Regions from separate parts of the Thalassolituus sp. UBA2590 genome, predicted to be linked through region 3. Evidence: predicted binding sites of a transcription regulator. Region 3 holds the regulator's gene; each other region holds the start of a gene.
What was found. The regulator sigma-54, encoded in region 3, starts transcription at its own class of promoters, with help from an activator protein. The targets are predictions, from matches to a motif close to TGGCACNNNNNTTGCTNT.
Positions count from the first base shown of each region.

Region 1: a site for sigma-54 is predicted at 6,844-6,861, ahead of glnL (nitrogen regulation protein NR(II)). Genes of this name have one in related genera too.
Region 2: a site for sigma-54 is predicted at 2,409-2,426, ahead of atzF (allophanate hydrolase). Genes of this name have one in related genera too.

Region 1 covers NZ_DDKU01000156.1:4,111-15,496, reverse strand. Annotated here, with positions in the region: gene B2067_RS13160 (peptidylprolyl isomerase) at 1-148, shown strand, start outside; gene B2067_RS13155 (hypothetical protein) at 145-492, opposite strand; gene B2067_RS13150 (peptidase M42) at 515-1,576, opposite strand; yybP-ykoY riboswitch at 1,692-1,879, shown strand; gene B2067_RS13145 (TMEM165/GDT1 family protein) at 1,891-2,484, shown strand; gene B2067_RS13140 (2OG-Fe(II) oxygenase) at 2,573-3,232, shown strand; gene B2067_RS13135 (methyl-accepting chemotaxis protein) at 3,331-4,959, shown strand; gene B2067_RS13130 (SirB2 family protein) at 5,026-5,403, opposite strand; gene dtd (D-aminoacyl-tRNA deacylase) at 5,537-5,971, opposite strand; gene B2067_RS13120 (DUF4124 domain-containing protein) at 6,071-6,622, shown strand; gene glnL (nitrogen regulation protein NR(II)) at 6,885-7,967, shown strand; gene glnG (nitrogen regulation protein NR(I)) at 7,964-9,394, shown strand; gene B2067_RS13105 (DUF6701 domain-containing protein) at 9,433-11,386, opposite strand, start outside.
Region 2 covers NZ_DDKU01000023.1:1,356-12,741, forward strand. Annotated here, with positions in the region: gene B2067_RS02180 (GspE/PulE family protein) at 1-1,046, shown strand, start outside; gene B2067_RS02185 (hypothetical protein) at 1,144-1,635, shown strand; gene B2067_RS02190 (GNAT family N-acetyltransferase) at 1,667-2,227, shown strand; gene atzF (allophanate hydrolase) at 2,465-4,300, shown strand; gene B2067_RS02200 (GntR family transcriptional regulator) at 4,310-4,990, shown strand; gene urtA (urea ABC transporter substrate-binding protein) at 5,259-6,545, shown strand; gene urtB (urea ABC transporter permease subunit UrtB) at 6,738-8,279, shown strand; gene urtC (urea ABC transporter permease subunit UrtC) at 8,356-9,462, shown strand; gene urtD (urea ABC transporter ATP-binding protein UrtD) at 9,459-10,226, shown strand; gene urtE (urea ABC transporter ATP-binding subunit UrtE) at 10,228-10,926, shown strand.
Region 3 covers NZ_DDKU01000053.1:297-6,847, forward strand. Annotated here, with positions in the region: partial or broken gene B2067_RS04900 (sodium:calcium antiporter) at 1-93, shown strand, start outside; gene B2067_RS04905 (KpsF/GutQ family sugar-phosphate isomerase) at 90-1,067, shown strand; gene lptC (LPS export ABC transporter periplasmic protein LptC) at 1,067-1,618, shown strand; gene lptA (lipopolysaccharide transport periplasmic protein LptA) at 1,602-2,180, shown strand; gene lptB (LPS export ABC transporter ATP-binding protein) at 2,177-2,902, shown strand; gene B2067_RS04925 (RNA polymerase factor sigma-54) at 3,047-4,606, shown strand; gene hpf (ribosome hibernation-promoting factor, HPF/YfiA family) at 4,671-4,973, shown strand; gene ptsN (PTS IIA-like nitrogen regulatory protein PtsN) at 4,977-5,435, shown strand; gene rapZ (RNase adapter RapZ) at 5,453-6,328, shown strand; gene B2067_RS04945 (HPr family phosphocarrier protein) at 6,341-6,551, shown strand, end outside.

The DNA.
Region 1 (11,386 bases), on a different contig from region 3:
TATCATCCGCCCTGCCGGCCAGATTGAGGAACTGCGCGAGCGCATCGATGACCTTCAGGTCACCGATGCTGCCTACGAAGAAAACAAAACCGAAGAAAATAAAGTCGAAGAAGACAAGCCGGAAAACGACCCGCAGGAAGAAGATTAATCCGGAGTCAACGCCCGTACTAACGCTTCCGACGCAGAGGCCGCGCCATAACAGGTCTGCACAAACTCCAGCTCCCCCCAGCATTCGAAACGCAGTCGCGGAAGGCTGATACGCCAATGCTGATCTGAGCTGCTCAGGCAGGTCAGACCTTCGGTAAACTCATCGCCCAGCCAGTCAAAGTCGTACTCCGACCATAACCGGAACACCGCAAAGGTGCGCGGCGCCGACAGAAAATCCCGATGCACTTCGTACACCAGCCAGTGCGGCGATACTTCATCACCCCGGGCAATCAGCAGGCAATTATCGGCCTGATCATTAAGATCAGGCGTTGGTAATTTACTCATAGTCTCTCACAGGTACCTACTGTCATTCGTCAGGCTGAATGCCAGCCAGATCACACAGCACATCAATAAACGCCTCACAGGCTACCACAGACGCGCTCTCATCCATGGTGTGATACCCGGTTGTCGGTATCTGCAGAGTCGTACCGTCTACCAGGCCGCCTGATGCCGAAATAATGCGGCCCATTTCAGTCGAACCCAGTGACTTCGGCGATTCGCCCTGCGCTTCCAGTGCTGCGTTCTGCGCCTGAATGTAGCTGTCTTTATACTGGTAACTGATGCCCATGCGCTCACAGGTGTCGGCCAGTTGCTGAGTCAGCTCTTCATTGAAGGGCGCGTTAGCATCCCGGTGACGCAGCGTCAGAGTGTGCTCACGCGCAGTAGGCACATCCGGAAACGGGCTGGTGTCGACCACCACCAGCTGGTTGGTTGAGCCACCAAAGCGACGGAACCATTCCAACAGATATCGCCAGCTACGACCAGCCTCTTCCTGCGCGGTAAAGAAGGCGGTGCCTTCAAATCCCAGTTCAAACAGGTACACCAGAATGGCCGCCGTAAGGACGTTATCCATCTGCCCAGTCACACTGTCATCGGTAATGCGCAGGTCATCCTGAAACGCGACCGGCGTACCGGCAACCACATGCTCCAGGCCTTCAAGTTCGAAGATCAGGTTATTACGGTGCGGGCACACGTACGTCTGGCGAATGCTGCCCCGGCCACGGTACATGCCCGACCAGGGCTCATAGGCAAAAACTTTCTCATCACCCATGCGGTCAACAATCAGCTGCATCAGTTCTTCAGAAACAGAATTACCCAGCAGGTCAGAGCGACCGCCTGACACAAAGGCCGCGTACTGAAACTCGTTCGGGCCTGTACAGATCAGGCCATGACGGTCGATGTGGGCCGACAGCATTAAAGAGTGCGGGCGCTTACCCTGCGCCACCAATACGCCTTCGTACCATTTCACGTCTGCTCCGCGTTCTTCCAGCGCTCGCTGCAATACCCGGAAAAACGAATGCTCTGCCCCTACCACAGACGGCGCACGCGCAAGGATGGTCAGAAGATCACGAAATGATTGAGATAACACGGCAGTCCGCCTCTGTAGGTACTGGTTGGTATGGTTAAGGTGCGCAGATAGTTGCACCTGTGCCGTTCGAGGTAAAACGAGATTTATTTATCGTGCAGATAAGAAAATGTTACTATCAGCGTTCTCTTAGGGGAGTAATCTGCCGTCACGGCCATTCAGGCTGCTGATTCTGGTGTCTGTATCAACATAATTGAGCCTCAAGCTCATGGTGCAGACGTCCCGTCATTGGGATTGATGAGACCTGAGATAACGACACAGTCGCTGGGCGATGCTGTGGCGTTGTCTTGTGCTCATCATCGCCCGGAATAGTTCTTATGTTTGATATTACAACCTTCAGCGCCTCGCCATTTCTTGCCTCTACCGTCGCTGTTGCCATCGCTGAAGTCGGCGACAAGACCCAGCTGTTGTCTCTGTTACTGGTTGCCCGTTTCCGCAATAAGTGGGCGATCATTGGCGGCATTCTCCTTGCCACACTGCTGAATCATGGGCTCTCGAGCTGGGGAGGTATCTGGCTTGGCGAAAATATGGACAACTGGCTATCTGGCAGAGTCGCCGACTATGTTCTGGCCGGGTCCTTTGCTCTGATGGCACTCTGGGTGCTGATTCCGGATAAAGAAGATGACGACGACGATAACTTCGCTAAGTACGGTGCCTTTATCGCCACTACGCTGCTGTTCTTTATTGCCGAAGTCGGAGATAAAACTCAGATAGCCACGGTGATTCTCGCCGCTGAATTTCAGAGTTTTTTCTGGGTTACCGCGGGCACCACGTTAGGCATGTTAATCGCGAATGCACCGGTAGTGATCTGGGGACAGTGGTTAATGGACCGATTACCGTTAGACCTGGCACGTCGCCTTACGGCTGTCGTATTCCTCAGTCTGGCGGCCTATACGCTTTTCAGTAGCTGACTCACTGATCGTTACGACAAAGTTTTCTCGTTGTACGCCGTGATTTCCGGCGGGTATAAACGCGCCTCGCTTATTTGGATACCCGCCCGTGAACGCCGTTATTAACAGTGCTGTGCCTGCTCGTTGCCTTCCTTTGCTGAATACCATCATGGATGCACTGCGTAGCGATGGTTATGTTGTCATCGACGACGCCCTCCCCGCTGCACTTGCAAACGCATTGCAGCAACGGGTTGCTGAGATAAAGAGAATCGGGGACCTTAAGCAGGCAGGCATCGGACGGCGTGATGATCACACAATTGCGCGCAGCATCCGCCAGGATTCGATTCACTGGCTGGACAGATCCGTAGCGTCAGAAACAGGTTGGCTCACGGCTATGGAGCATCTGCGTGGCTACGCTAACCGGGAGCTGCTGCTCGGGCTGTTTGAGTACGAGAGTCACTTTGCTCACTATCCACCGGGCGCGGGTTATAAAAAGCATTACGACGCGTTCAAAGGGCAGTCAAACCGTGTACTGAGTACTGTGTATTATCTGAACGAGAACTGGCAGCCCGGCGACGGTGGCGAACTCGCTATTTATGATGCTGAGGATCAGCTGATCACCAGGGTTCAGCCCGTGTTAAATCGTCTGGTGATTTTTCTCTCAGAAGAATTCCCACACGAAGTGCTGCCCGCAAAGAATCATCGCTACAGCATTGCCGGTTGGTTCCGCGTTAATAACAGCCGCGACATTCTCAGCCTACCCGCATGACCACGGCGCTCAGCGGGTAAACCGGTTACATAATTCTCTGGCAGCAGGCCTAACTTGAACTATCCTCAATGGATAGTCCCTGTTCTGTGGAGAAACGTATGAACTGGCGCGATCTGAGCCTCACACTGAAGTTACGTATACCTTTAGCCGTTATTGGCGTTCTTCTGATCATCCTCAGTGTGTTACAGCTAAATACTCTGAGTGGGGTAACCACTACATCCGAACTGATTAACGGTACCTACACCCCAGCTCTGAATAAAGTACTTAACGCTGACCGCGATCTGTATCAGGCTCAGATTGCTGAACGCACTCTGGCTTTCGGCGGCGACAACGAAGGCCTGAAGGCATCTCATAAAGAGAACCTGGACCAGGTCTATGATCGCCTCAATGCTGTCATCGACATGCAAGTGAATGACAAAACGCGGGTTCAGGCCGAAGCGTTTCTTGCCGCCTTCGAGAAGTGGCGTCCTAAATCAGAAAAAATGGTAGAGGACGTTACCTCGGGGCGAATTTCGTATGAACAGGCAGAGGCACTCAGTACAGGCGCGCTGGAAAAAGAATTTGAGGCCACCCGTGATATTCTGGATACCGTTGGTGAAAACCTGGCTGAATCTGCGGCGTCACTGCATGCTGAAGGCGTATCCTTGAATAAGGCCGCTCGCCGGAACCTACTGATTCTCACGCTTCTCTCTGTCGCGATTATCGTTGCTGTTATCGTATTCCTGCCGCCACTACTCACTCGTCCAATAAAACGAACCACCTCAGCGCTGGATAAGCTTGCCCGAGGCGAAGGCGATCTGACCCGCCGGCTCACGGTTGAAAGTAACGACGAAATTGGTGAAATGGCGAAGACCTTCAATAAATTCCTTGAGGGGATGCAAAGCCTGGTCACCAACGTACAGACAGTATCGACCCAGGTACGCGGGACCACAGAACAGCTCGAACAAGGTGCTCAGAAAAGTCAGGAAACCACGGCTCAGTTTGTTGCTGAGCTTGAACATGTGACTCACGCTAACCGTGAAATGGAACAGGCCATTGGCGAGGTCAGCCAGTCATCGACCCGTGTCGCCGAAGAAGCGACCAACGCTGAGAAACACGTCCGTGAAATCGCCGAACAATTCCGCAGTGCGGTTACTGATATTGCCGCCCTCGCCAGCAGCGTCAGTGAATCCGCCGGCGTTATCCGCGAACTGGAACAGGAAACCACAGGGATCGCCTCACTGCTTGATGTCATTAAAGGCATTGCTGAACAAACGAACTTGCTGGCTCTCAACGCTGCTATTGAGGCAGCCCGCGCGGGTGAGCAAGGTCGTGGTTTTGCGGTGGTTGCTGATGAAGTCCGGAGTCTGGCCAGCAAGACCCAGCAGGCGACCGAAGACATTAACAGCATGATCGATAAGCTACAGAGTGGTGTGAACCGCGCGGTTAACAGTATGCAGGGTGGCGAAGAGACCGCAGAACGTTCTGTAGAAACCGCACGGGCCTCAGAATCGAACATTGGCGAAGTATCGGGCTCTTTAGTACGGATTAAAGATCAGGTATTACAAGTGGCATCAGCCATTGAAGAGCAGACGTCGGTCATTAATAACATCAACCAGAACCTGGCAGAAGCACGTAATATGAGCCAGGAGAATCAGGCGAGTACACGCCAGCTGGTCGATTCTGTCAATGTGCTTGAACAGAACACCTCTGATATGCGCAAGAGCGTATCGAATTTCACCGTCTGATATTTTAAGAACGGTGACAAAAAAGGCAGCCATGGCTGCCTTTTTTATTGCGAGGATAACCGCAGATCAGGCGGTCAGGATGCCCACCCACGAAAGCGCACTGTGCGCTTTTGCCACACCGAAGATATAAACAAATACCACCAGCGCCAGAACAAACGCTTTTACGTTTACTTTCTTAATTGCGATCACACCCAGCACAACGTATGCAATCAGGCCCAGCAACTTGGCAGTAACCCATGCCGCTTCAAACGGATATTGGCTGAGGGTTACGCAAAGCGCACCGGCGGTAATAAGAAGCAAAGTATTGATGCCATGTGTAGCAATGTTCAAGGCTTTATTGCTGTTCAGCAGCGGCTTGTAATTAGCCAGCACAAAGCGGACGACGAAGAGAATAAATGATAAGTAGACAAATCCAATATGAGAGTGCTTCAGAGCCATGTACATGACGGATTTCCTTCAGTATTTAGTTATTTTAAATGGGGCCAGTCTGCATACGTGGCGGCAGAACAGCCGCGAAGCATAGCAGATGACCGGTGTAATGATACTTGATCAATATCAATAAGCGTGAGGCCGGACCTCAGACTTCCAACCAGAAGGTGACAGGGCCATCATTTACCAGAGAGACCTTCATATCGGCGCCAAACCGTCCGGTCCCCGTAGTTACCTTCTCACTGGCACGGCTGCAGAAGTACTCATACAAGGCGCTGGCGTCGTCCGGTGCCGCCGCCCCCGAAAATCCGGGGCGTGTGCCCTTTCGGGTATCTGCCGCCAGAGTAAACTGAGAAACAACCAGAAGATCACCATCAATATCGCTGATGCTACGGTTCATGCGCCCCTCATCATCCGGGAAGACCCGGTAGCGCAGAATTTTATCTAACAGGCGGTCAGCCTTCTCTTTGTCGTCTTCCTTCTGAACTCCAAGCAATACCAGTAAACCGCGCCCGGCACTGCCAATCACCTCGCCGTCGACACGAACACTTGCCTCAGACACCCTTTGTATCAAGCCAATCATTGAAAAACTCCCACTGAAATACCGCTGCGGTTTGCGGGCGCAGGATAGCGCGTTCTATACTCAGATCAAATACGTGCCTAAGCACCCGGAGATATGGATATGCGACACTCAATGACCACCTTGATCACTCTTTTAGCAACTGCGGTTGTTACAGTCTCCAGTGCGCTTCCTGCCACCGCTCAGACAAAGGTGTATATTACCCGGGATGCCGACGGCAACCCGGTATTCAGCGACCGCAAAAGCGCCGGCTCAGAAACCCATGTGGTTCAGGAGCTTCCATCCATGCCTGCGTTTAATGTCCCTCAGCCTGAGCGTCCTTCTGAAGAATCAGACGACGAGCCCGTCACACCGGCTTATACCAGCCTGAGTATTATCTCTCCGGCTGACGGCACTACCCTGCCCATTGGTGTAAATGGCGATGTCCGTATTTCAGGCGTGCTGACACCAGCGCTGCAGAAGAAAGACAGCATCGTACTGCTGGATGCAGGTATCGAGATCGCTCGCGGTAGCCAGACAAGCTTTCAGCTCGATAATCTGGACCGCGGCGAACATCGACTGCATATGGAAGTCAGAGGTCCTGACGGCGACGTGCGCATCAGCAGCCAGTCGATTACTCTTCATGTGAAACGGGCATCTTCCCTGGCTCGCTAAACCTCCCCCATCAAGGCCTACTTTCAGAGCCAGGACAAAATCAGATGAAGGCTAAAAAACCTTCTATACGGTCCAGAGCACTGACACAGGGCACCAAAACAACTCACCAACACCACCGCTCGCCCACATTTGGTGCATTAAAGGGTCTATTTTTCTTCATTTGAACACTCACGCAGCATGTCAGAAGCGACTCCGCGCCATTTATGTGCAAAACTCACTTCTGGCTCAATTATTGCTGAACTGAGTGCAAACGGAGATAGATATGCTCGCCAGCCCACACCTCAATCAACGCCTGATGGAACACCTGAATACTGGGGTTGTTCTGCTGGATGCTGATCTGAGTATTATTTTCATGAATCCCGCTGCCGAAGCCCTGCTTGAAGTCAGTGGCCAGCGTGGAAGAGGCGTTGAGTTCACCATGCTCGCCAGAGAGTCTGACGAAGCGACACAGGCCTTTCGTGATGCTCTGATCAATGGGCACTCTTACACCAAACGTGAAGCGACGATTGAGCTTCATAACCAACAGCAGGCGACTCTGGACTATAGCGTAAGTCCGTTATCACACCCTGAAACGCGACTGCCCTGCCTGCTGGTTGAACTGCAAGGGCGTGACCGCCTGATGCGTATCAGCCGCGAAGAGCAACTGATCGCCAAGCAGGAAACAACACGTAACCTGGTGCGCGGCCTGGCCCACGAGATTAAGAACCCACTCGGTGGGATTCGCGGCGCAGCCCAGCTACTTGAGCGTGAATTACCAACGGCCGATCTGGCCGAGTACACCAATATTATTATCGAAGAGGCAGACCGTCTTCGTGACCTCGTGGACCGGATGCTCGGCCCCCGTACTCTGCCTCAGACCGAACAAATTAATATTCACGAAGTTCTTGAGCGGGTATGCCAGCTCGTCGACGTTGAATCGGAACATCAGATTGAAATCGTCCGTGACTACGACCCATCTATTCCTGAAATGGAAGCGGATCGCGGTCAGATGGTTCAGGCTTTGCTGAATGTCTGCCGCAACGCGATGCAGGCGATGATGGAAAATCCAAACCCGGAGCGACCACCATCACTGACAATGAAAACCCGATCGATTCGCCAGTTTACGATTGGCCATCACCGTCACCGTCTCGTTGTTCGTGTTGATATTACTGATAACGGCCCTGGCATTCCTGAAGAGATTCAGGAGAGCCTTTTCTATCCGATGGTTACGGGACGCCCTGAAGGTACAGGCCTTGGCCTTTCGATCTCACAATCCATTATTAATCAGTGCGACGGCATCATTGAATTTGAATCCGAGCCCGGACGCACCACATTCTCAATTTATCTGCCTTTGGAACCACTATGAGCACTGTCTGGATCATTGATGACGATAAATCCATCCGCTGGGTTTTAGAAAAAGCACTGCAACAGGCGGGGATTGATACCAAAGTATTTGAGCAGGCTGAACCTGCACTCAATCAACTGAAAAAAGAGCATCCCAGCGCCATTATTACGGATATCCGCATGCCGGGTATGGATGGTCTCACGCTGTTGAAGCACGCAAACGAGGCACATCCTGATTTACCAGTCATCATTATGACAGCGCACTCTGACCTTGAGAGCGCGGTCAGCTCGTACCAGAGTGGTGCCTTCGAATATCTGCCAAAGCCTTTCGATGTCGACGAAGCGGTCAGCCTGATTCAACGTGCCATAGATCACTTCTCTGAAATTTCAGCACAGGCACCATCGGTTGAACCTGAGATGCCAACGCAGGAGATCATCGGTGAAGCGCCCGCAATGCAGGAAGTTTTCCGCGCCATTGGTCGTCTCTCGCAATCGAATATTACTGTTTTAATTAACGGTGAATCAGGCACGGGTAAAGAACTCGTCGCTCATGCACTTCATAAGCATAGCCCTCGTGCTCCTGAGCCTTTCATTGCTCTGAACATGGCTGCAATTCCCAAAGATCTGATCGAATCAGAGCTTTTTGGCCATGAAAAAGGCTCTTTCACCGGCGCTGGCGGCCAACGTCGTGGACGTTTTGAACAAGCTAACGGTGGCACCTTATTCCTCGACGAAATCGGTGATATGCCGGCTGACACCCAGACACGACTGCTTCGTGTACTGGCTGATGGTGAGTTTTACCGCGTAGGTGGTACGACACCGGTCAAGGTGAATGTGCGCATTATTGCTGCAACGCACCAGGACCTTGAAGGTTTGGTAAAAGACGGGAAATTCCGCGAAGATTTATTCCATCGTCTTAACGTTATCCGTATCCACCTGCCTCGTCTCGCCGATCGTCGTGAAGATATTCCGAAACTTCTGACGCACTTCCTGCAACGCGCAGCCGAAGAGCTTGAAGTAGAGACTAAGTCGCTGCGACCAGAAACCGAAGAGTTTTTGTCTACCCTGGACTGGCCGGGTAACGTCCGCCAACTCGAGAATACCTGTCGCTGGATCACTGTGATGGCATCTGGTCGCGAAGTGCTGGTAAAAGATCTGCCACCTGAGCTTCTGGAACAGAAAAGTGATATTCAGACCTCAGGTAACTGGGAACAGAATCTGCGTTTCTGGGCTGATCAACAGCTGGCCTCGGGCATGACGGATCTGCTTGATACCGCAGTTCCTATCTTTGAACGTATTATGATTGAGACCGCACTTAAGCATACCGCGGGTCGTCGTCGCGATGCCGCAAACCTGCTGGGATGGGGCCGGAACACCCTGACAAGAAAGATCAAAGAGCTGCAGATGGACACCGAAGATCATCATGACGATGATCATGGCGATGACTGACTATTTCAGCTGACCGCGACAAAACAACCGGGAGCCTATTACTCCCGGACTTCCCTGCGATATAAAATGCGTTCATGCCCACGGAAGACACCGAAGCTGACGGTTGATGAGGGCGATTCAAAACTACCATCTCCATCGTAATCGCCTCGTAACCACTGCGGGGCAGTGTAGCTCAGAGACGCATCACCTGTATCCGGTGTGCCGGGTACCAGTGTTGGGGCGAGTAAGGTAATTCCCTCGTTACCACTGCTACCCTCAGTTAACTGACCAGAGCTGGCAGTGATCTGACTGATGCCGTCTACAGAAGCATTGGCACTGTCCCAGACGGTACAGTCATCCTCTGTATTCTGTATATACCGACCATCTTGAAAATATTCTGTAATCAGCCTTACCGTCAGGTCGTGAGTCTCGGCACCAAAGGTATCCTGTAAACGCATACGGCCAAAGCGCATACTCACCCCGCTGCCATCGGGTGTGAAGTCAACGTTGGCAGACTGAGTTGCCTCGCCGTCAGTGACACCGGTAAGCGTAAATTGCAGCTCCGGAGAAAAAGGATTTATTTCAGCGTTTAAATCACGCACATAGGCGATGTTATCTAGTGGTGAAAAGACATACTCCATTACCCCAGGGCTACTTACCGTTAATGAGCCAGCCTGATAATCAGTAGTAGGAGAACCAGCCAAAGAGAGCGCCAGGCCATCGTTGCCCACAACACTCTGGTCGACTGACGGGAATGAAACTCCGTTAAATACGTCACCGGCCGATAAACGCATAAAAGCAGTGTCAGTATAATTCTGAGTAATCTCAGCATCGGCTGATGCGTTGTAGGCAGAAACAATGATTGCCGGTGCCACCAGCCATGAGAAAGATTGCCCGGTATAGCTATTTCCAGTACTACAAGCGCCAGAAAATACGCCAGAGTCTGCCACACTCACCTCAAAATACGCGGGAACAAACCGCCCCAGCGGCGCACTTGAGAAGGTGGCTAAATTGGTATCAGACAAGGTGCCGAGCGCTGCGCCAAAATACAAAGGCGGCGTTGCATTTAGAGTAAATACACCGCTTTCTCCTTGCGTAAGATTAATACTCGAAACGCCGCTGACGCTCGCAGGGTGAATATATTCAGCGGGTTCTAGTGTGCCATTTTGTCCGGCGGCTGGTGCGACAACGGTTGAAGACAAAGTAATCGGCGATCCTGAGCTGTAATTTGGTGTCGTGATGTTATCCAAACAGAAATCACTGTCGCTATCTGCTTCCCAGGCGACCGCACGAATATTAACCGGGAATGCCGCACCTGCGAGCGCAAACACTGGGCAGTCTTCATAAGGCTCGTTACAGACATTAGCTGGATCAATACACAGCCCCACCGGGCGCGCTACAAAGCTGGTTTGTCCATTCAGGATCAGTCCAGCATCAGCACCACTTCCGGTATAACTGGCAAACAGTGTTTTCTGCCCGGCGTCGTCGTAGTTAAAGGACGTCAGCGATGCGGTGCCAGAAGCATCAAAGGCGAGAGAGAGGCTTGTTGGGCTTACAGGCGAAGTGGACACATCAACGCCTGCAACTTGCACAGCTTTACTGCCAGAAGCTGGCGCGTTGTAACGGGTGTATATATCCACGGCCTTCGATACGTTTGCGAAAGCCGGCACACACTCAGGTGAGTTATCGCTCTTTCTGACTGCCTGTATAGTCGCCGAAGCGGGTCCTTTCGCGGATATAAAATCAGGAACACTGACTACAAAACCCGCATCGGCAAACGTCAGGTTACACGTCACAGATACGCTGCCGCCGTCCACCGAGCAGAGATTACTGCCCCCGACTTTTGCGGGCGAAGATGATGACACTCCAACAATCGCTGTACCAGGGACAGTCTGGCTAAGCTCAAAGCTACCGCTACCGCCCGACAGAGTTCGCGTATTGCCGCCGACCCACCCCGCTGGCAACAAGGTTATATTCACATCGTCGGTGTACAGACTGGAGCAAGTGCTGTCT
Region 2 (11,386 bases), on a different contig from region 3:
ACGAGTTACCAGCCGCAGTAGGTATGGCCGTGATTGCGCGGGTTAAGTCACTGGGGCGTATGAATATTGCTGAGAAGCGTAAGCCTCAGGACAGCCGCCTGAAGACTAAAACGCCCGAGGGTGATGAAGTCGAGCTGCGTCTGTCGACCTTGCCCACTGCTTTCGGCGAAAAAATGGTGATGCGTGTCTTTGACCCACAGGTGCTGATGCGCAGTTTCTCTGAAATGGGTTTCTCGCGTGAAGATCGCCGTCGCTGGTCTGAAATGACGGACAATAATCACGGCATCATCTTCGTTACCGGGCCGACGGGCTCGGGTAAAACGACCACCTTGTATTCGACACTGCGCCAGCTGGCGACCAGTGAAGTGAATGTATCGACCATCGAAGACCCGATTGAAATGGTGGAGCCTGCGTTCAACCAGATGCAGGTCAACCCAGCAATTGACCTGACCTTTGCGTCAGGGGTTCGCGCTCTGCTGCGTCAGGACCCGGACATTATTATGGTGGGTGAGGTGCGCGATCTTGAAACGGCTGAGATCGCCGTCCAGGCTGCACTTACCGGTCACTTGGTACTGTCGACACTTCACACTAATGATGCGCCCTCGGCTTTTACCCGCTTACAGGAACTGGGGTTGCCCGCGTATCTCATTCGCTCCAGTGTGATCGGCGTAATGGCCCAGCGTCTGGTGCGAACCTTGTGCCCGCACTGCAAAGAGAAGCAGCCTGTCGATGAAAAGGTCTGGAAACAGCTGACCGCCCCATGGCTGATGAAAACGCCAGAACACATCTATACGGCAAAAGGATGTCTGGAATGTCGTGGGACAGGTTACCTCGGGCGAATGGGGATATACGAAGTGATGCCTCTTTCAGAGTCTCTCGAGCCCCATATTAACGAATCAACGGATTACCAGAAGCTGCGTCAGGCTGCGATGAAGGAAGGGATGCATAGCCTGCGCCTGAGTGGTGCTCATAAAGTTGCAGCAGGCATGACAACGATTGCAGAAGTCATGAGGGTCGCACCAGCGAGCAGAGCGCTGTCTCAGTAGGTGAGAGCAGTAAAGGCAGTAAACAAGTCACATTGAATAATCCGGCTTGAGCGTCCAGAATGCTGGCTATTAATTAACGAGAATATGGCAATTATTTGTGAGTAGTTCCCTTCCACCCATCATAGACGTTGAAGCCTCTGGATTTGGCCGGGGGAGTTTCCCCATCGAAATCGGCTTTGCTCTCGAAGACCGGGAAGTGCACAGCTATCTCATCAAGCCTGTCAGCCACTGGACGCACTGGTCAGAAGAGGCCGAAGCGATCCACGGCATCAGCCGCGACAAACTTGAGCAGGAAGGTCTGAGCATTCGTGATGTCGCCCTGCTGCTCAATGAGCACCTGTTCAATAAAACTCTCTACTCTGATGCATGGAGCTTTGACAGCTCATGGATTGGCCGCCTGTTCGAAGAAGCTGAGCTGGTCCAACGCTTTCGCATCGAAACCATCAACAAGCTACTGACCATGGAAGAAATGGAGCGCTGGGCAGACACTAAAAGCACACTCTGGAATGAGTTAGATGTCGACCGGCACCGTGCTGCCAATGATGTGAAAGTCCTTCAGGAAACCTTCAAGCGGGTAACGGGCAACTAAGGTGGGCCTGAGAGTCGAGTGCCTTTACGGCGTGGAAATAAGCCCGGTTCTTGAGGAACTTGCCGACCTGCGGATTCGGATATTCCGCGATTTTCCATACCTCTACGACGGCTCGGAAGATTACGAGCGTGCTTACCTCGCCACCTACACCAAGTGCCCTGACAGTATTGTGGTGCTTTGCTGGGAAGGCGACCATCTGGTTGGAGCATCGACCGGTCTACCCTTAGCGGCGGAAGTCGATGAGTTCAGAGCTCCGTTCCTGAAAGCGGGAATCAATGACAAGGCGTTATTCTACTGTGCTGAGTCTGTACTCCTGCCTGAGTATCGGGGTAAGGGAGTGTATCGACAGTTTTTTGATGCTCGGGAGAAGCATGCACGTGCCCTTGGGTTATCCGCCTGTGTCTTTTGCTCCGTGGTACGGCCCGATGATCATCCTTTACGCCCAGAGAACTACCAGTCACTTGATCCGATCTGGAAGCATATGGGCTATCAGCCTATGGCGGGTATTCGCACGTCTTTTGCCTGGAAAGACGTCGATGCATCGGGCGAGTCGACCAAACCTATGCAGTTCTATCTGAAAAACCTCTTCTGAAATCTGTGTTGCTCTTTAGTACGAGTTGGTGCAAATTGGTGCAATGCAGCTACATCGAGCTTTCTTCTAAAGCGCCATCCGTACTTTGTCTGACTTTCTGTTTGTGAGTTAGATGCTCTTATCTCGATAAACCCGTTAAAAATCATAATGTTATAGATTCCCCTGTCTTGCCTGACGAATCTGGCACAAGTGTCGCTACGAATCTTGTATACAAGTATGAATTCAATGGCGGTTGGCATGACAGAAGTAACGACAGGAATTGGCTGGAATCTGAACGATTGGGCCCGGGCATATAGGAATGGCGCTGATGTAGGTGAGCTTTTACTGGCCACCCGGAAAGCGATTGCTGCAGACGAGCTGGATACGAATGGATTGCCCCGCAATGGTAGCGCCTGGATTGCGCTAGCCAGCGAGGAACAGCTTACTAAACAAATAAGTTACCTCGAAAACCTGAAAGCTGCAGCGGACGATGAGGGCAGAAACCTTCCCCTTTTCGGTGTGCCGTTTGCCGTGAAAGATAATATTGATGCTGCGGACTTTCTCACCACGGCGGCGTGCCCTGAATATGCCTACGAGCCGGATGATGATGCTTTTGTTGTTCAGCTTCTGCGTAAGGCAGGTGCCATCGTTATGGGGAAAACCAATCTCGATCAGTTCGCAACCGGACTGGTTGGTACTCGCTCGCCATACGGTGCAGTGAACAACGTGTTTAATCCTGAGTATATTTCTGGCGGCTCAAGTTCTGGTTCTGCGACTGCGGTTGCAAAGGGCCAGGTGGCCTTTTCGCTCGGTACCGATACCGCTGGCTCTGGCCGGGTGCCTGCGGGCTTTAATCATATCGTCGGTTTAAAGGCAACTGTAGGCGCTATCAGTGCTTCGGGCGTTGTTCCAGCATGCCGAAGTCTTGATTGCGTTTCTGTCTTTGCGCTCAATAGCCGCGATGCCGAGCGCATTTATGAAATTGCTGCGCAATTCGATCCAGCAGATGGCTACGCCCGCTCACGTACTATGGTGCGTAATGAACGTATCCAGACATTGGGTATTCCTGCAGATGCACCATGGTTTGGAGATGACATACAAAAAGCGGCGTATGAAAAAGCCTGTGAGCAGGCTGTTGATGCAGGCTTCGAGTTAAAAACAATCGACTTTACGCCCTTGTTTGAGCTGGCCAGCCTTTTATATCAGGGCCCATGGGTGGCCGAACGCTATGCGGCTGTCGGCGAGTTTCTGAAACAGGATTTACCGGGTATTAATCCGGTCGTAAAAAACATCATTGCTGGTGGCGTTGACGGTACTGCTGTCGATGCATTTAAAGCAGAGTATCGTCGCAAAGATCTGGTGCGCCAGATTCAGAGTATCTTCAAAACCGTGGATGCGTTGTTCGTGCCTACCGCTCCTCGCTTTCCTACGATGGCTGACGTTGATGCCGCCCCGGTTGAGGTCAACAGCCAGTTAGGCACTTACACAAACTTCGTCAATCTGGCCGACTTATGTGCCCTGTCGTTGCCTGCGCATATGCGTAGCGACGGTTTACCGTTTGGGATAACTGTTATTGCACCAGCATGGCACGAGCTGGCTCTGACCAACTTTGCTGGCCAGTGGCAGTCACACGTTCGATTAGCTGAAGCGCCAGTGATGCTGGGTAAGAAAGACGATGCGTCAGTCGTCGTTGCCGTGGTGGGTGCCCACTTGACCGGGATGCCTCTGAACCGTCAGCTGACCAGTCGTCATGCGACCTTGTTGGAACAGACACTCACCGCCAACAAGTATCAGCTCTACGCTCTCGCAAATACAGTGCCTCCGAAGCCAGGTCTGGTGCGACTTAACGAAGAAGATCTGAAAATCGAAAAGGTTACAGGGAATCAATTAATCGTCGAGCTGTGGCGTTTAGATCAGGCGGCCTTTGGTTCTTTCGTAGAAGAAATTCCGCAGCCACTCGGTATTGGAACTCTTGAGCTGGAAGACGGCCGTCTGGTGAAAGGCTTTATCTGCGAACCAGAGGCGGTGGCGAGCGCAACGGATATCAGTCATTTCGGCGGATGGCGGGCCTATATCTCATCACTGAACTCATAAGGTCATCCTGTGAACCTTGCCGAGAAAGTATATCGACAGCTGAAAGAAGATATCTTTGATTTCAGAATGCTACCGGGAGATCGCTTTAGTGAAAGTGAAGTGGCTGCGCGTATGCAGGCCTCCAGAACACCCGTTAGAGAGGCCCTGTATCGCCTGGAGCGTGATGGGTATGTGCAGGTGTACTTCCGCAATGGCTGGCAGGTCCGGCCTTTTGATTTCCGGTATTTCGAAGAGCTCTACGATGTCCGCATTCTGCTGGAGTGTGAAGTGGTTCGCCGTCTGTGTATGGAACCAGACAGGGCCGAGCGTTTAGCGGGGTTGGTTACTATCTGGTGTTGTAAGCCCTCACAGAGGCAGGTCGACCCTGTTGATGTAGCGTTTCTGGATGAGGAATTTCACTTCGGACTATTGGAGTGTGGCCAGAACAAGCAAATGGAAGCCATTCATAAAGGCGTATGTGAGCGTCTGAGGATCGTAAGGCGCCTCGACTTTTATGAGCCTAGGCGTATACAGGCAACATACGATGAGCACAGTAGTATTCTCAGTGCGATTCTTTCGGCAGACAGCTCTCGTGCAACGCGAGATCTTACTAAACACATCGAGGTCAGTCGCAATACTGTTCGCGAAATAACAGTTCACAGAATTCAGGAAGCGCGACAACGATACTCCACCGACTTATCAAGGAAATAGATACGCACGCTTTCAAGGCAAAAAAAACAACTCGCTGAGCACTATTGGTGCGAATTATCTCCTCAAGACCGGAAATGCTCCTCTGGGGGGCACTCTTTGCCAGAAATTGCCGAAAAATAAGGCATGAAAACTGGTACGGCGATTGCTCTAACTAGATCGGTTTTATAGTTGCCCGCTCTTACACACCCCCAAGAGAAGAGTCGAGGCCGGACATAATCCTGACCATAAAAAGGAAATAATTATGAAAAAAGTAAGTCTCAAAACTCTGATGAAAGCGTCACAGATTGTTGGTATGACAGCGATGGCTGCAGGCGTAAGCATTGCGAATGCAGCAGATGACACCATTAAAGTCGGTGTCCTGCACTCTCTGTCGGGTACTATGGCAATTTCAGAAACTACTCTGAAAGACACTGTTCTTATGATGATCGAAGAACAGAATAAGAAGGGCGGCCTGCTAGGTAAAAAGCTTGAGCCAGTGGTTGTCGACCCAGCATCTAACTGGCCTCTGTTTGCAGAAAAAACCCGTGAACTTCTGGAAAAAGAAGACGTTGATGTGATCTTCGGTTGCTGGACTTCAGTATCCCGTAAATCGGTTCTGCCAGTTGTGGAAGAGCTGAATGGTCTGCTGTTCTACCCGGTTCAGTATGAAGGTGAAGAATCTTCTTACAACGTATTCTATACCGGTGCTGCGCCAAACCAGCAGGCGATTCCTGCGGTTGATTACCTGATCAACGATCTCGGCGTTGAGCGTTTTGTACTTGCAGGTACTGACTATGTATACCCTCGTACGACTAACAAGATTCTTGAGTCTTACCTGAAGTCTAAAGGTGTTGCTGAAAAAGACATTATGGTGAACTACACGCCGTTTGGTCACAGCGACTGGCAGACTATCGTATCGGATATTAAGAAATTCGGTGCCGCTGGTAAGAAAACGGCCGTTGTTTCTACCATTAACGGTGACGCGAACGTTCCTTTCTACAAAGAACTGGCTAACCAGGGCGTAGCGTCTGAAGAAATTCCAGTTGTTGCCTTCTCAGTAGGTGAAGAAGAGCTGTCAGGTTTTGATACTGAGCCACTGGTTGGTCACCTGGCTGCATGGAACTACTTCCAGAGTGCAGAAAGCGAAGCTAACGATGAGTTTATCGCAGCATGGCATAACTACATCGGCGATGAAGACCGTGTAACTAACGACCCAATGGAAGCGACTTACATCGGTTTCAGCATGTGGGCAGAAGCGGTTGAAAAAGCAGGCTCTGCAGAAGTGGATAAAGTACGCTCTGCGATGTACGGCATCGAAGTACCTAACCTGACTGGCGGTACGGCCGTAATGAACGAAAACCATCACCTGTCTAAGCCGGTACTGATTGGCGAGATTCAGGAAGATGGCCAGTTCGAAATCGTTTGGGCTACTGACGAAGAAGTGAAAGGTGATGCATGGACGGATTATCTGCCAGAAAGTGCAAACCTGATCTCAGACTGGACTGCACCGATTAACTGCGGAAACTACAACACCTCAACGAAAACCTGTGGTGGTTCGGCGGTTGCAGGCGAGTAATTCGCTGGCAGCGGAATAGAGTGCGGTAAAACGCGCTCTATCGCAGTTCGTAACAAGGACAGGCAGGGAAATTCTTTCCTGCTTCTCTCAAAATTCCCGGTGATAATTATGTTTTCTGTATTGATACGGACGGCCGTGCTGTTCGCATTTGTTTTGTATACTGTGGTGGTGGCAGGGGCTGAAGCATCACCTATGAAGCCCAACACAGCGTTACACGCCGTTGCTCAAGAATTAATTGATGCAGGGTATCGAGAAAAGCAGGCAGTGACCGAACGCCTGACAACCATCGATGACCCTAAAACGCTTCTCTTTATGCAGGTTATGGTCGAAGGCGACCTGTATTACCGTAAAGACGATCGGGTCGTCGTTATTAATGACGATGATTCGGTGACGACATTTTTCAGTGGTGAAGAGGTCACTCTGGAAAGTAAACGCGATATCAAAAAAATCAGCGTAAATAATAAGCTACGTGTGTTGCTGAGAAACGGCATCGCACGCTTGCAGATTTTCTCAGATGATCCGGACATGCGCTTGCAGGCAGCGGTCAACTTACTGAAGTCTGCGGAAGATCTTGATCAGGCGACGCTTGATGAAGCGTTAGATAACGAAGAAAAAACAGACGTTCGTGACGTTCTTCTTCTGGTGAAGGGCATACGCCTGCTGGAAGCAGAGACCGAAAAAGAACGCATCGCAGGCGTGAAGCTTCTTTCAGGGTCACTTTACCCGGATGTTCGCGGTGCGTTGGCCAACTATCGCCGTGCTGCTGAAGCAGATTCCAGAACCGAGGAAATTCAGGCGGCAGACGAAGCACTCAAGAAAATCGAAAGCCTGCTGTCACTGAACAGCGTTGCTGAAAATCTCTATTTTGGCCTGGCTCTCGGTGCTGTGCTGCTCCTTGCGGCCATTGGTCTGGCGATTACATTTGGTGTGATGGGCGTGATCAATATGGCTCATGGCGAAATGATCATGCTGGGCGCCTACACAACCTACGTTGTTCAACAGTTGATGCCAGACCATATTGGCATGTCACTGGCCGTTGCTGTGCCTGCAGCATTTCTGGTGAGCGGTCTGGTGGGCGTCGCTATTGAGCGTGGTGTTATCCGCCATCTCTATGGCCGCCCATTGGAAACTCTGCTCGCCACCTTCGGTATCAGTCTGGTGCTGCAGCAGGCGGTACGCTCAATCTTCAGCCCGTTAAACCGTGAAGTAGCTACGCCCGACTGGATGGCGGGTACTTTCATGATTAATCCGGCGCTCGAGCTGACCTTTAACCGTTTATATATCATTATTTTCAGTCTCCTGGTGCTCGCGTTGTTGGCATTAATACTTAAGCGAACCCTGTTCGGATTGCAGATGCGTGCAGTAACCATGAATCGTCCGATGGCGAGCTCTATGGGGATTCGCACTGGCTGGGTTGATGCACTGACGTTTGGCCTGGGCTCAGGTATCGCCGGTATTGCAGGTGTTGCCCTGTCACAGTTGACTAACGTTGGGCCAAACATGGGTCAGGCGTACATTATCGACTCATTTATGGTTGTCGTGTTCGGCGGTGTGGGTAACCTTTGGGGCACTTTGGTGGGCGCTATGTCTTTGGGTGTTGTTAATAAATTGCTTGAGCCATGGGCCGGAGCCGTTGTCGCAAAAATTCTTGTACTGATATTTATTATTCTGTTTATCCAGAAGCGTCCTCGTGGGTTGTTTGCCCTCAAGGGTCGCGCTGCGGATATGGGTTAAGGAGCGCATGATGAAACAGGAAATTAAAGGCGGCCCTTTAACCCGACTGATTATGAACGATGTTGCCGGGCGTCGGATGATGATGATCATTCTGGCGATCGCCATCATCGTGCCTTTCTGCAACTTATTCTTCCCAGAGGGCTCAGCGCTGCACGTATCTACCTACACAATGACTTTGTTAGGTAAATATCTTTGTTACGCACTGCTCGCGGTATCCGTTGATTTGATCTGGGGGTACTGCGGAATCCTGAGTCTGGGCCACGGGGCATTTTTTGCGCTTGGCGGTTACGCTATGGGCATGTATCTGATGCGCCAGATTGGCGACCGTGGTGTCTATGCTAATCCTGATCTGCCAGATTTTATGGTGTTCCTGAACTGGACAGAGCTGCCGTGGTATTGGTTTGGCTTTGATCAGTTCTGGTTTGCTATGGTCATGGTTCTCGCCGTACCGGGTATTCTGGCGTTCGTCTTTGGTGCACTGGCATTCCGTTCGCGGGTTACCGGGGTCTACCTTTCTATTATCACCCAGGCGCTGACGTATGCATTGATGCTGGCGTTCTTCCGTAACGATATGGGCTTCGGTGGTAATAACGGCCTGACTGACTTTAAGGATATCTTAGGCTTTGATCTACAGGCCGACTCGACGCGTGCCGCGCTCTTCTTTGCCTCAGGCATTGCTTTGATTCTCGGTTATTTAATCAGTCGCTTTATCGTGACCTCTAAGCTCGGACGAGTGCTGGTCGCCATCAGAGACAGTGAATCACGAGCGCGGTTCTTAGGTTATCGCGTCGAGTGGTACAAGCTGTTTGTCTTTGTTGTTTCCGCCATGCTGGCTGGTGTTGCTGGTGCCTTATATGTTCCGCAGGTTGGTATTATTAACCCCGGCGAATTTGCTCCCATTAACTCAATCGAGATGATCATCTGGGTTGCTGTTGGCGGTCGCGGAACCTTGTTCGGTGCCGTCATCGGAGCCGTACTGGTGAACTACGCCAAGACCTATTTCACCGGCGCTTTTGCAGAACTATGGTTGTTTATGCTGGGTGGCCTGTTTGTACTGACTACTCTTTATCTGCCGAAAGGTGTCGTTGGTTTGTGGGCGCAGATCAAAGATAAGTTTTTCTCTTCGGGCGGGGGCGGCCAGGCAGGTAAACCTGCTACAGATAACGCGGAGGGCAAAGTATGAGCCTCGCAAAAACCAAGCACATAGATCAACCTACTGTTCTCTATATGGATGGTGTTAGCGTCAGTTTTGATGGCTTTAAAGCACTGAACTCTCTTTCGTTATTTATTGAGCCGGGCGAAATGCGGGCGATTATCGGCCCGAACGGGGCCGGTAAGACCACCATGATGGATGTCATCACAGGTAAAACACGACCGGACGAAGGGACGATTCTGTTTAATGATGAGCTCGACCTGACGCGTTACGACGAAGCGCAGGTAGCGAATATGGGCGTTGGTCGTAAGTTTCAGAAACCAAGCGTGATTGAGAGCCTGACAGTATTCGAAAACCTCGAAATGTCGTTAAAAGGTGGTCGCTCAGTCTGGCAGGCGCTGACCCATAAACTGACGGGCGCAAAGCAGGATAAAATCGACGAAATTCTATCCATGATTGACCTGAAAGATCGCCTCTATGAGGACGCGGGTAGCTTGTCGCATGGCCAGAAACAGTGGCTTGAAATCGGCATGCTATTAGGTCAGGAGCCTGAACTGCTCTTGATTGATGAACCTGCTGCCGGAATGACCGACGAAGAAACGATGAAAACGGCTGAGCTGTTTAAAGAGCTTTCAAAGAAACACTCTTTAATGGTGGTCGAGCACGACATGGACTTTATTGAAGCCCTGGATTGTCGTGTGACGGTACTGCACGAGGGCTCGGTACTCGCCGAAGGCAGTCTGGCGAATGTGAAGAATAACCAGCAGGTTATCGAAGTGTATCTGGGGCGCTGATATGTTGAATGTAACGGATTTAAATGTTTCTTACGGCGCCAGTCAGGCGCTTTACAACGTCAGCCTTAACGCAGACGTGGGCAAAGTGACCTGTGTTCTGGGACGTAATGGTGTTGGTAAAACCACTCTGATGAAATCACTGGCCGGGCACCTCGCACCGGGTTCCGGTGACATCTCCTGGGACGGTAAAAGTATCATGAAACTTGCACCCTACGACCGGGCTAAACAAGGTATCGCGTTTGTGCCACAGGGGCGGGATATTTTCCCGCAGCTGACGGTAGAAGAGAACTTGCAGACCGCGTTCTCAGCGGTGCCGCGCTCACAGCGGTTTATTGATCCTGAAGTGTTCTCACTCTTCCCAGTGCTGCAGCAGATGCTTAAGCGCCGGGGTGGCGACCTTTCTGGTGGCCAGCAACAGCAGCTAGCGATTGCACGCGCATTACTGCTGCGACCTAAAATGCTGATTCTTGATGAACCGACCGAAGGTATTCAGCCTTCCATCATTAAAGACATTGGTCGCGTCATCAAATTGCTGCGGGATCGTGGGGATATGGCCATTGTGCTTGTTGAGCAGTACCTCGACTTTGCTAAAGAACTCGCCGATGAATTTATTATTCTTGAGCGGGGGAGAGTGGTGAGTCAGGGGACGGGTGAAGAGCTTGAACACTCCGAGGAAGCGAAGGAGCTTCTGGCTATTTAACAGTAGCCGCTAGTTTATGTGGCCGCCGATTCTGTAGCCGCTAGCGCGGTCTGACTTTTTTGGCTGTCGCCAGGGTTTTATTGCCCTGTTTGGGGATTGCATCCCCGGGCGGGCAGCCCCTCCCCTGCTTCGCGCTTTCTGGGCCTTAGTTCTGATATTTACTGGCTTTTCCGGCAACCGGCTCCGGCGGGCATCCATGCCCGTATGGAGCCTCGTTCGGCATCCTGCCTCTCGTTGCCTTCAAAGCTGGCGTAAATTTCAGCGGCCCCAGAGGCGCAGAATTTTACCCTCAATATCGTATTTCAAAATCTGATTGGCCCTACCGTAAAAGTGTGTGGTGGATATTGCTCACCAGGCTGTGTTGCAGTTAAACCTATCTAATTAAGAAAGATACTTTCGCGGGCTGGTAATTGCGCCTCTGGGGCCGCCGAGCAGAATGATGAGAAGCCCGCATGGCCCC
Region 3 (6,551 bases):
CGCAGAGGGACGCTGGGACGTATCCCAGGCATCATTCTTACTGCCGGCTACCTCGGCTACATGTTCACCTTATTTCTGGCAAATCAAGCATGACTGAATCAACGACTTTTAACTTTATTGACTCCGCACGCCGCACGGTAAAACTCGAACAGGAAGCGGTTGGCCTACTGAGCAACCATCTGGATGAGAATTTCACCCGCGCCTGCCAGTTGATTATTCAGTGCCGTGGTCGAGTTGTAGTAACCGGCATGGGCAAGTCTGGTCACGTTGGCAACAAGATGGCGGCGACACTGGCCAGTACCGGCACACCTGCTTTTTTCGTTCACCCGGGCGAAGCCAGCCATGGTGACATGGGTATGATCACCGCTGCCGACGTTGTCATTGCATTATCCAACTCTGGTGAAACCAGCGAAGTGACCAGCCTGCTGCCACTGCTGAAGCGTCAGGGTACGCAGCTGATCAGCATGACAGGAAATAAAGAATCCACACTCGCGAAAGCGGCAGACAGCCACCTTTATGCAGGTGTCGATCAGGAAGCCTGCCCTCTTGATCTGGCGCCGACGTCCTCGACAACGTGTGCACTCGTGATGGGTGATGCGCTGGCGATCGCGCTGCTGGAAGCAAAAGGCTTCACCGCCGAAGACTTCGCATTTTCGCACCCGGGCGGTAGCCTCGGTCGTCGTCTGCTATTGAAAGTAGAAGACATCATGCACAGTGGCGAGCAGATTCCGGTTGTCTCTCCGGAAACCTCACTGCCTGAAGCGCTGCTGATCGCCACCTCGAAAGGGCTGGGCATGACTACAGTCGCAGGCCCGGACGGCAAGCTCGCCGGTATCTTCACCGATGGTGACCTTCGTCGTGCCATCGACCATGGTGTCGATATCCGTAATGCCACCATCAAAGATGTGATGACGGTTGAATGTAAAACGACCTCACCGGGCATGCTCGCAGCAGAAGCCCTGAAAATCATGGAAGACGGCAAGATCAACGCGCTCGTCGTGCAGGACGAAGGCCGCACCGTCGGTGTTATTAACATGCACGACCTTCTGCGAGCAGGCGTCATCTGATGCGTAAGCGCTATCTACTGCTATTAGTCACCGCATTTTTCGGCGTTGCCTTTCTGGCAGTAGATCGCTACACCCGCGATATTACCGGGCAAACGACCGAACAGGTCGTTCGCGAGCCGGATTATTATGGCGAAGTACTGTTCAGTCGCCGCTACGAAAAAGACGGCTCACTGGCCGATACTTTTTACGCCGCAAAATCAGAGCACTTTCCCGAGGGCGACCTCACCGTATTCAGTGAGCCACGTCTTCTGGTCAGTTCAAAAGACGACTGGGTACTGACCGCTGACGAAGGTGTTATGCGCGGCAACGAACAGGCACTGAAATTATCAGGCAACATATTAATCAGGCCGCTCGACAGCAGTGACCCGATGCGCCTTGAAACCTCAAGGCTGACCTATCATATTGATGACAAGATCGCAGAGACTGATGAGCTGGTTACCATGACGGGTGAAAACAGCCGCATGACTGGCACCGGAATGATGTTTGACGCCACACGTCAGCGCCTCGAACTGAAAACAGGAGTCCGTACGACTTATGAACCTGTTCAATAAACTGGCCGTGATGTCGCTGTCAGTGATCGCAAGCTACACAGTCGCATTGCCGGATGACTGGCAGAAAGAAATGACGATCCTCTCAGATTCTGCAGAAATCGACCGCCGCGCAGGTACAGTTGTGTATGAAGGCAACGTCATTCTTACCCAAGGCACGCTGAAAATAGAAGCCGACCGCCTGATGATTCTGCGCAACGGCGACACCCTCGAAAAAGCCGTCGCAGAAGGCGACCGCGCCCGTTATCAGCAGCAGATTGAAGTCGGTAAACCGCTCACCACAGCCCTCGGCAACCGCATCGATTACTACACCAGCGAGCGCCGCATCATTATCACCGGCGATGCTGAGCTGGAACAGGAAGGCAATATTTTCAGCGGCGAACGCATCACCTACGACATGGCAACAGAGACCGTGCGTGCTGATGGCACCACCGCTGAGTCGTCGACCGACAGCACAGATGAAGACTCCGGCCGGATCAAAGTCGTTATCCAGCCGCCAAAACCTGAGTCCGAATCTGACTCAGAGTCTGACACGACAGAATCTCCGGAAGCAGCGACAGAATGAAAACACTGAAGGCAGAACATCTGGCCAAAAGTTACGGCGGCCGCGAAGTCGTTAAAGACGTGTCTATACGCGTTGAAAGCGGTCAGATCGTTGGTTTGCTGGGCCCTAATGGCGCCGGCAAAACGACCTGTTTCTACATGATCGTCAACCTGGTGCAGGCTGATCGTGGTCGCATCATGATCGACGACGAAGACATCAGCCACCTGCCAATGCACGGCCGCGCCCGCAAAGGCATCGGCTACCTGCCGCAGGAAGCGTCGATTTTCCGCAAGCTCAGTGTTGCCGATAACATCATGGCAATTCTTGAGACCCGTAAAGATCTCAATCGCCAGCAGCGCACCGAACAGCTCGAGCAGCTACTCAACGAATTTCATATTCAACACATCCGCGACAGCGCAGGCATGGCGTTATCCGGCGGTGAGCGTCGACGTGTCGAGATTGCCAGAGCGCTGGCAGCAGAGCCCTCCTTCATTCTGCTCGACGAACCCTTCGCCGGTGTAGATCCGATCTCAGTATCGGACATCATGGATATCATCCGTCAGCTCAAAGCGCGGGGCATCGGCGTACTGATCACCGACCATAACGTGCGCGAGACCCTCGCGATTTGCGAAAAGGCTTTCATCGTCGGTGGCGGCCACATCATCGCCGAAGGCACGGCTGAAGACGTACTGGCGAATGAACAGGTACGGGAAGTCTACCTTGGTGACGATTTCCGTCTTTGAAACTCTGACCAATGTCACGTACTGTAAGGTTATCTATTTACTCTGGTAAGCAAAATAGGTTCCATACACAAGGACTTTGCCTATAATGCTAGGTGCATCAAACAAAAAGATGGTTAGATTTTCAGGTCGTAATTACCGAGTTATATGAAGACATCCCTTCAGATTAAGATGGGCCAGCAGCTGACAATGACGCCTCAGCTGCAACAGGCCATCCGCCTCCTCCAGCTTTCAACGCTGGACCTTCAGCAGGAAATTCAGGAAGCGCTGGATTCCAACCCAATGCTGGAAAGCGAAGAGTTTGATGACAACAGCGACTCAGGAAACGAGTCCGACAACGATTCCCGCAGTTCTGATTCCGATAACAACGACAGAGACAGCCGCGAAGACCGTGAGAGCAGCTCTGACAATCAGGATTACGACAATTCCTACGATGACAATTCCTACGACGATCAGAGCGGCCAGGAATCTCTCGATGAGCAATGGTCGAGCGAGAAACTGCCCGATGACCTGCCTGTAGATAGCCAGTGGGAAGATACCTATCAGGTCAGCGCCGGAGTCGCATCAAGCTCCGGGCCGGTAGACGAAGACTTTGACTACGATTCCCGCTACGCCACCAGCGACAATCTGCAGGATCACCTGCTCTGGCAGCTAAACCTGACCCCAATGTCAGATGCTGACCGCGAAGTTGCGACCATGCTGATTGATGGTGTAGACGATGATGGCTACCTTCACACGACAGTTGAAGACGTCATTGAAGCGATGGACCCATCACTCGAGATCGAAGAAGAAGAAGTGATGGCTGTTCTTCATCGCCTGCAACAATTTGATCCGGCCGGTGTTTTCTGCCGCGACCTGCGCGAATGTCTGCTTCTTCAGCTGCATCAGCTTCCACAAGGTACCCCGTGGTTAACCGAAGCTCAGCTGATCATTCGTGATCATATTGACCTGCTTGGTAGCCGTGATTATCAGTCGCTGATGCGCCGTACCAAATTAAAGGAAGACGATCTGAAATCCGTCATGCGACTGATTAAAGAGCTGAACCCTAAGCCGGGTGCCGGTATCGCTTCAGAAGAATCTGAATACGTCATTCCAGACGTCATCGTCCGCCAGATTCGTGATGAGTGGCGTGTTGAGCTGAATCCAGAAATTGCACCCAAGCTGCGTGTGAATGCCGATTATGCATCGCTGATCCGCCGCTCAGACAGCAGTGCCGACAATACCTTCCTCAAAGATCACCTGCAGGAAGCGCGCTGGTTTATCAAAAGCCTGCAAAGTCGCAATGACACTCTGCTCAAAGTCGCAACCAAAATCGTTGAATTCCAGATAGACTTCTTTGAAGAAGGTGATGAAGGGATGAAACCGCTGGTGCTTCATGACATCGCCGAAGCGGTTGGTATGCATGAGTCAACGATCTCGCGGGTGACGACTCAGAAATACATGCATACGCCGCGCGGCATTTTTGAGCTCAAGTATTTTTTCTCCAGCCACGTCAGCACCGACAGCGGCGGGGAGTGTTCATCGACGGCCATCCGGGCGATGATCAAAAAACTGATCGCGGACGAAAACACGCGGAAGCCACTCAGTGACAACAAGATAGCAACGATGCTGGGTGAGAAAGGCATCAAAGTGGCACGGCGCACGGTAGCGAAATACCGCGAGGCTATGCTGATACCACCATCAAATGAACGTAAGCAGCTGATTTAGAGTCTGTTAGTTGAGAGTCAACAGACTTTGATTCACATACCGCCAGCGACACAGGAGACTTGGCATGCAAATCAATATCAGTGGTCATCATGTAGAAGTAACAGAAGCTATGCAGGCACACGTTGAAGATAAAATGGCTAAACTGACACGCCACAGTGACAGCATCACCACAGGGCAAGTCACACTGACTGTCGTTAAAGATCGACAGACGGCTGAAGCGACAATTCACATCACAGGTCACGACCTGCACGCCAAAGCAGAAAACGAAGATATGTATACCGCTATCGATCAGATGGTGGATAAGCTGGACCGTCAGGTTCTGAAACACAAAGAGAAGCTGGTAGCGCGCCAACACGGTCAAGGCTGAAGCATGTCTTTGAGTATTGAGGATATCCTCACACCGGAGCGGTCCGTCATTGACGTGACCGTTTCCAGTAAGAAAAAACTGTTAGAACAACTTTCATCTCTGGTTGCTGAAGAAATCGGCGACGCCTCCGCAGACGATATATACGAACGCCTGTTAGCACGCGAGCGCATGGGGAGCACAGGGATAGGAGAAGGCATCGCCATCCCACACTGCCGACTGCTGCAGTGTCAGAAAGCGTTGGGCATTCTACTAAGATTAAATACCCCGATAGACTATGATTCTATTGATGGTAATCCGGTCGACCTCGTATTTGCTTTGTTAGTCCCCGAGGAAGCGACCGACGAACACCTTCAGATATTGGCGACACTCGCCAGTAACTTTAATCAGGCGGAATATCGCGAAGCTCTACGCAACGCGCCAGACGCCAAACATCTTTTCCAGCGAGCGATCGCAGAGCGGTAGTCATCACGGAGTCGAATATGCGCCTGGTAGTTATCAGCGGAAGATCAGGATCGGGCAAATCGAGCGCTCTGCACGTTCTCGAAGATCTGGGCTTCTATTGCATCGATAACCTGCCGATCGGGCTGCTACCCGCATTGGCCAGTCAGGCAGATGCTAACGACAAGCTCACCCGGGTAGCGGTCAGTATTGACGCGCGTAACCTGTCGGCGACAGAAGAGCCTGTCGAACAACTACTGTTCGATCTGCCTAATGATCACTATCAGCTCGACGTGGTTTATCTTGATGCGTCTGAAAAGGTTCTGCTGCAACGATTCAGCGCGACACGCCGAAAGCACCCTCTCACGACCACAGAACTGTCACTGGCAGAAGCCATCGACCAGGAGAAAGACCTCCTTGATCCACTCGCCAATATGGCGGACCTGACCTTAGACACCACCCACATGTCTGTTCACGAGTTGCGCAGCATGATTCGCCTGCGGGTTGCAGATCGTCCGAACGGTGAGATGTCGATCCTGTTTGAGTCGTTCGGCTTTAAACACGGTATCCCGACAGACGCCGACTACGTTTTCGATGTACGGCACCTGCCGAACCCCTACTGGAGCGAAGACCTGCGAAAACTCACAGGCCTCGACAGTGAAGTACAGTTATTCCTGAACAGCTATGATGTTGTTGGAGAAATGCGGAAATCAATCAGCGATTTTCTGACTCGCTGGACGGATCGTCTGATCGAAGCAAATCGGAGCTACATGACCATCGCAATTGGCTGCACCGGTGGTCAGCACAGATCCGTCTACCTGGCGGAGCAGCTAGCCACCGAATACCGTATGAAATACCCGAACGTGCAGGTACGTCACCGTGAACTAGCGCGAGCGGCGAATCTGCCCACTCCATAACCCGGACACCGTATGATCCAGAAAAGCGTTCTAATAATAAATAAACTCGGCCTGCATGCCCGTGCTGCGGCCAAACTGGTATCTACCGCGTCAGCCTTCTCCAGCCAGCTGAAAATTGGCAAGGACGGGCGTATGGTCGACTGCAAGAGCATTATGTCGGTCATGATGTTGGCCGCAAGCAAAGGCACTGAGCTGATCCTGACAGCGGAAGGCAGTGACGAAG